Regions from separate parts of the Shewanella baltica genome, predicted to be linked through region 2. Evidence: riboswitches for the same ligand, from Rfam matches in the RefSeq annotation. Region 2 holds a riboswitch; the other holds the start of a gene.
The links. Region 2 has a riboswitch for lysine ahead of DYH48_RS05695 (Na+/H+ antiporter NhaC family protein). Riboswitches for the same ligand answer to the same signal wherever they lie in the genome.
Positions count from the first base shown of each region.

Region 1: it holds a riboswitch for lysine, as region 2 does, so the genes downstream of both, lysC (lysine-sensitive aspartokinase 3) here and DYH48_RS05695 (Na+/H+ antiporter NhaC family protein) in region 2, are expected to answer to the same signal.

Region 1 covers NZ_UGYM01000002.1:345,261-348,635, forward strand. The annotation lists gene arcA (two-component system response regulator ArcA) at 1-325, opposite strand, end outside; gene DYH48_RS01550 (DUF3293 domain-containing protein) at 914-1,348, shown strand; lysine riboswitch at 1,450-1,624, shown strand; gene lysC (lysine-sensitive aspartokinase 3) at 1,775-3,130, shown strand; gene DYH48_RS01560 (succinylglutamate desuccinylase/aspartoacylase family protein) at 3,132-3,375, shown strand, end outside.
Region 2 covers NZ_UGYM01000002.1:1,261,787-1,265,161, forward strand. The annotation lists gene DYH48_RS05685 (electron transfer flavoprotein subunit beta/FixA family protein) at 1-449, shown strand, start outside; gene DYH48_RS05690 (electron transfer flavoprotein subunit alpha/FixB family protein) at 450-1,376, shown strand; lysine riboswitch at 1,472-1,668, shown strand; gene DYH48_RS05695 (Na+/H+ antiporter NhaC family protein) at 1,748-3,316, shown strand.

The DNA of each region.
Region 1 (3,375 bases), 920 kb from region 2:
CACGTGGGTTGAACGGCTTGGTAATATAATCGTCCGCGCCAATTTCAAGTCCAAGGATTTTGTCGACTTCGTTGTCACGACCTGTCAGGAAGATCAGACCGATGTTGTTGATTTCACGTAGTTCACGTGCCAACAACAGGCCATTCTTGCCTGGCAAGTTAATGTCCATAACGACCAAGTTAATTTTGTTTTCCTGCATAGCCTTATGCATTTCTGCGCCATCATTGGCCTCAGTTACCACATACCCTTCTGCCTCGAAAATACTTCTCAGCGTGTTACGGGTAACGGCTTCATCTTCAACGATCAGAATGTGCGGATTTTGCATATTATTTACCTAAATTTTAATCAGTTTATACTAACCAATAAGAGCAACTTACTTCGGGCTCTTATATTCATAAAAGCGTTGATACTTCCTTGAACTGCTTTGTGCTCAAAAGGAAAATCTTTACGGTGACATCTATATCTGGATGTAGATTAAGTGCACGTTTAAGTGTAATACGAGAAAACGTAATCAGTACCAACTTCGATAAGCAATAGTTAGAATAAGTTCCTTAACTATTGTTTTTTTTAAATGTTTAAAAGACAAATCAAATGTAGAACACATTTTAAACAGATGCCCGGTCAGTTCACGTTACTTAAAGCGATATATGTAACAAACTGTATTGAACGATAAGCATCTTGCTCAATCTGTTTCAACTCACCAGTACGTACATTGTACTCGTTTTAGTCATTTGTTAACAAATGAAATGTTAACAAATTTTAGGTGAGTCGAGGTTTTTACCATGATATTTACTTTAGCTATTGATTAGTATAACTAATGTATTTGCGATTCCTGTGAGCCAGTTCACGCCTCTTTGGATTTTACAATCACTCTGCTACACTAGCCTGGGTTCATTTTTCGATTAGACTACCAATGGACAATACGACTCAAGATTTGTGGCAATGTTACCAAGCGCCGTTATTTTTGCTGACTCAAGCATTATCCTGTGATTTTTCCTTTGCTGTTATTACCGCTCATAATCCCGCTTCAAAGCTGCTTTCTCCCAGTCAAAACCGTTTACTCGATCGCCAACTTCTCCGTGAAATTGAATTACTCGGCAGTCCCTATCGTGCTTTAGTGGGCGCGGCGCCGGATTTATCCCACATGGAAAAAAGCTGGGCCGTGTTTATCGATAGAACGATGGCGCTGCAATTGGGGAAGAAATTTAATCAATACGCGATTTATGTGGTCGAACAAGGGGATGTGAGCTTAGTGCCTTGCACCTTGGCCGGACATGATGAAGTGTGTTTAGGCAAATTTAGTGATTATGTGCAGCTGGTATACGAGTTACCCGATTTAAGCACTTAGTTGTTTTCAAAAGATTTTATTTAAATTATTCATTTGTTATGAAATTAGCATTGACTTCATTAGGGGTTTATTGCTATTTTTTTCGTCCCTTTCCCTAGGAAAGGAACAGAAGAGGAGCGTTAACTAGGTAGTCGGTCAGAGGAGCACAAACTCCAGCGATGACTGATGAGGGAGATTAACGCCGAGGCATAGATATGGTTGCTGCATGTTTATGTCGGTCGCTCAGGCTGAATCCTGACGATTGTCACCTGTAATTGGTGGAGAGCTTCTGGTGACGATTGCTGTTTCCCTTCTTTTGGGGTGCGTTATCATTGAGCACCAGGCTCTTCGAACGAAGTCAGTTCGGAGTGTGATCATGTTAGTTAATCAATATCTTATTCAATCTGCATTTATTTGTTGCCCTACGTGTTTCACGGAGGTGCGCTAATGTCCCTCGTTGTCGCAAAATTTGGTGGCACCTCAGTCGCCGACTATAACGCTATGAATCGCTGTGCCGACATAGTGTTAGCTAATCCTCATTGTCGTTTAGTCGTGGTCAGCGCATCGAGTGGCGTGACCAATCTGTTAGTTGAATTGACGCAAGAATCCATCAACGACGATGGTCGATTACAGCGATTAAAACAAATTGCCCAAATTCAATATGCGATTTTAGATAAGCTCGGTCGTCCTAACGATGTGGCCGCCGCATTAGATAAATTATTGAGTCGCATGTCAGTATTGAGTGACGCGCTCGCATCACAACGCAGCAAAGCGACCATGGATGAGTTGTTGTCCCTCGGTGAGCAATGTTCTTCGGCGTTGTTTTCAGCAGTCATCCGCGAGAAAGGTGTTAACTCTAGTGCCTTCGATGTGCGTCGAGTATTACGTACCGACAGCCATTTTGGCCGCGCGGAACCCCAGGTTGAGCAGATTGCGACTTTAGCTCGTGATTATCTACAGCCACTGTTAGCGGAACAAGTGATTGTCACACAAGGCTTTATCGGTGCCGATGAAGCAGGTCAAACGACCACATTAGGCCGCGGTGGTAGTGATTATTCTGCAGCCCTGTTAGCCGAAGCGTTACGCGCCTCAGCGGTCGAGATTTGGACCGATGTAGCGGGGATTTATACAACCGATCCGCGTCTTGCGCCCAATGCTTTTCCGATTGCCGAGATCAGCTTTAATGAAGCCGCCGAGATGGCGACCTTTGGTGCCAAGGTATTGCATCCTGCGACCATTCTTCCTGCTGTTCGTCAACAAATTCAAGTGTTTGTTGGTTCAAGTAAAGAGCCTGAAAAGGGCGGGACTTGGATCCGTCATCAAGTGGAAGATGCGCCCGTATTCCGCGCTGTGGCTTTGCGCCGCGATCAAACCCTGTTAAATCTTCACAGCTTGCAAATGTTGCATGCGCAGGGCTTTTTAGCGGAAACCTTTGCGACATTGGCGCGACATAAGATCAGTGTGGATTTAATTACCACCTCAGAAGTGAACGTGTCTCTAACCCTCGATAAAACCGGTTCAGATTCTAGCGGTCAAGGTCTGTTGAGTGAGGCATTGTTGCAAGAATTATCACAGCATTGCCGGGTGCGCGTCGAAGATGGATTAGCCTTAGTGGCGATTATCGGTAACCGCATTGCGACCACGCCGGGTATTTGTCGCCGTGTGTTTGAAGTGTTAGAACCACACAATGTGCGGATGATTTGCCAAGGCGCCAGCCCACATAATCTGTGTGTGTTAGTGGCAGAATCGGAAGCGGCACAAGTGGTGAAATCGCTGCATCAAAATCTGTTCGAAGGCGCTTAATATGCTGCCGACAACATCGTCTCTGCAAATTGGCGAGCTTGCCGCAGGGCAAGCGCTTACCTTGCCTATTTACCATTTTAAGCCGAGCGACGATAAGGCGACTGGCCCCAAAGTGTATATTCAGGCCAATGTCCACGGCGCTGAAGTGCAAGGTAATGCGGTGATTTATCAGTTGATGAAGCAGCTTGAACTCTGTGACATCCGCGGTGAAATCACCTTAGTGCCATTGGCGAATCCACTCGGGA
Region 2 (3,375 bases):
TCAAAGCGGTACAAGACAAAGAACAAGCTGAACTGGTGATTTTTGGTAAGCAATCTATCGATGGCGATAACAATCAAACCGGCCAAATGTTCGCAGCGCTGATGGATATGCCACAGGCGACCTTTGCTTCTGAAATCAAATTGGAAGGTCAATCTGTGCAAGTCGCTCGCGAAGTTGACGGTGGTATGCAAACCTTACTTATGGCGCTACCTGCAGTCGTGACTGCCGATCTACGTTTGAACGAACCTCGTTATGCTTCACTGCCTAACATTATGAAAGCTAAGCGTAAGCCATTAGAAGTCTTTACAGTGGCTGACTTGGGCGTGACGTTAAAGAGTCACCAAACGGTTGTGAAGGTCACTCCGCCAGCAGAGCGTAAAGCAGGCATCATGGTAGCGTCGGTTGTTGAGCTAGTTGAAAAGTTAAAAAATGAAGCGAAGGTGATCTAAATGGCCATTTTAGTATTAGCTGAACATGATAATGCCGCACTGAAACTCGATACGGCAAAAATCGTCACTGCCGCCCGCGCCATTGGCGATGAAGTGCATGTACTGGTTGCGGGTCACCAATGTGGCGCGGTTGTCCAAGCTGCGCAAGCACTACAAGGCGTTAGCCAAGTGCTCGTTGCCGATGCCAGCGTGTATGAAGCGCATTTAGCGGAAAATTTTGCCAAATTGCTGGTGGACTTAGCGCCAAACTATGGCCACATTCTGGCTTCTGCTTCGAGCTTAGGTAAGGACACGCTTCCGCGTGTGGCAGCATTATTAGATGTTGCGCAAATCTCTGAAGTCATTACCGTCGTCAGTGCGGACACTTTTGTGCGCCCTGTGTATGCGGGTAACGCCTTAGCGACAGTGCAAAGCCATGATGCCATCAAAGTGATGACAGTACGCGCCAGTGCGTTTGATGCTGCGCCAGAAGGTAACAGCGCGGCTGTGACGACACTCGATAAAGTGTTTGAAGCGAGAACTCAGTTTGTTTCTCAATCTTTGACGGTATCAGCCCGTCCAGAGTTAGGTAATGCTGGCATTATTGTTTCTGGCGGCCGTGGTATGGGCAGTGGTGAAAACTTCGGCATGTTAGAGCAGCTTGCTGACAAGCTCGGTGCTGCGGTTGGCGCATCACGCGCGGCAGTTGATGCTGGCTTCGTGCCTAACGATTTACAAGTGGGTCAAACCGGTAAAATCGTTGCGCCTAACTTATATATTGCTGTGGGAATTTCTGGCGCGATTCAACATTTAGCGGGCATGAAAGACGCGAAAGTAATCGTTGCTATTAACAAAGATCCTGAAGCGCCTATTTTCCAAGTTGCCGATTATGGCTTAGTTGCGGACTTATTTGAGGCGGTTCCTGAGCTGATCACAAGTCTCGATTGATTTAAACTGTGATCTAGGTCACATTAAGTGGCTTTGCGGTGGCATCTGCTAAGCCGCTTATGTTTTTATGTGCCTCACGCCCGCGTACGGGCGTTCTTAGAAGTAGAGGCGCGCCAAATATTAGTAGTGATCAGTAGGGTGATTCCGTTGATCGATTGCGAAAGGATTTGGTGCCGAAGTGGTTCGATTTATCACGATCAACTGCTGGGGTTGTACCTAATAGGTGCAACACTGCCATAGTATTTTCCGATACGGATATCGGAAATAGTTACTATGGAGCGCTACTGATAGGACAGGTGACCTTGGGTATCTATTGCCTTTCCCCACCAGTTCAGTCGCCCTCCATTCGTATTTAACGAAGATAATAATCAATGACTGTTATGAATTATGCCGATTCGGCACTTTCCTTGCTGCCGCCTGCGGTGGCTATTGTGTTGGCGATCTTAACTCGCCGTGTACTGCTTTCTTTGGGGTTAGGTATTTTAATTGGTGCTTTATTGCTCAATCAATTTTCACCTGTAGCGACGGGTGAATTTGTATTTAATGGTGTTAAAGGACTTTTTTGGACGGGCGAAGGCCTTAATTCGTGGAACTTATATATTCTCGGTTTCTTAATTGTACTGGGAATGATCACAGCGTTAATTACTGTCAGTGGCAGCGCGCGGGCTTTTGCCGATTGGGCTCGTTTACATATACGTAATAAACGTGACGCTAAATTATTAACCATGTTTTTAGGGTGTGTGGTTTTTATTGACGACTATTTCAATAGCTTAGTCGTAGGTTCGGTCGCTAGACCTGTTACCGACCGTTATTATATTTCCCGTGCTAAGTTAGCTTATTTATTAGATTCGACTGCGGCACCTGTGTGCGTTATTTCTCCAGTATCAAGTTGGGGCGCGTATATTATTGCACTTATTGGTGGAATATTAACGGCCCATGGTTTTGCTGATACGGGCCATTTGAGTATTTTTATTCAAATGATCCCAATGAACTTCTACGCAATCTTCTCCTTGTTATTATTACTTTTCGTTGTCTTTATGGGATTAGATGTTGGGCCAATGCGCGAGCATGAACTCAATGCCCAACGTGGTAATTTATACGATGAGTCAAAGGGATTACCGCCTGGAGCCAATGCGGATTTACCTGAAGCCGAAACCGGTAAGATCTTAGGTTTATTCCTGCCGATTACTGTGTTGGTATTTGCGACCCTGTATTTTATGATCAATAGTGGCGCTCAAGTACTTGCCGCTGAAGGGATTGAATTTAATATTATTTCAGCGTTTGAGAAAACCGATGTCAGTTCATCCCTTTTCTTTGGTGCATTAATCGGTTTAGCGATTTCGCTGATATTGAATTTAGTCCAAGGCGTTGAGAAATCAATGATAGTCAAAGGCATAGTGCAGGGCGCTCGCTCTATGCTGCCAGCGATTTATATCCTGTTATTTGCTTGGACTATCGCAGGCGTGATTGGCCAGCTCGAAACCGGCAAGTTTATGGCGAGTCTCGCGACGGGCAATATTCCGTTCGCCTTTTTGCCAGCGCTCATGTTTGTTTTAGCGGGTATTACTGCGTTCTCAACCGGTACTAGCTGGGGCACGTTCGGTATCATGTTGCCGATTGCTGCGGATATGGCGATGGGAAGTCACACTGGCATGATGTTACCTATGCTTGCTTCTGTGCTGGCGGGCGCGGTATTTGGCGATCACTGTTCACCGATTTCCGATACCACGATTTTGTCGTCTACGGGCGCGAGTTGTCACCATATCGACCATGTGGTCACTCAGCTACCGTATGCATTGATTGCGGCGTTTATTAGCTTAACGGGTTATGTCGTACTTGGATTTACTGAGTCAGTCGTCGCAGGTTTAGTGGCCTGTAGTGTGGTGTTTGTGGTTAGCATCATAGTGCTAAAAATCAAATCTAAAGGCGCAATTAGCTAAACCTTAATTGAAGCCTTTCCACTGCTACAAATAAATCAGCCAGCATTATGCTGGCTGAT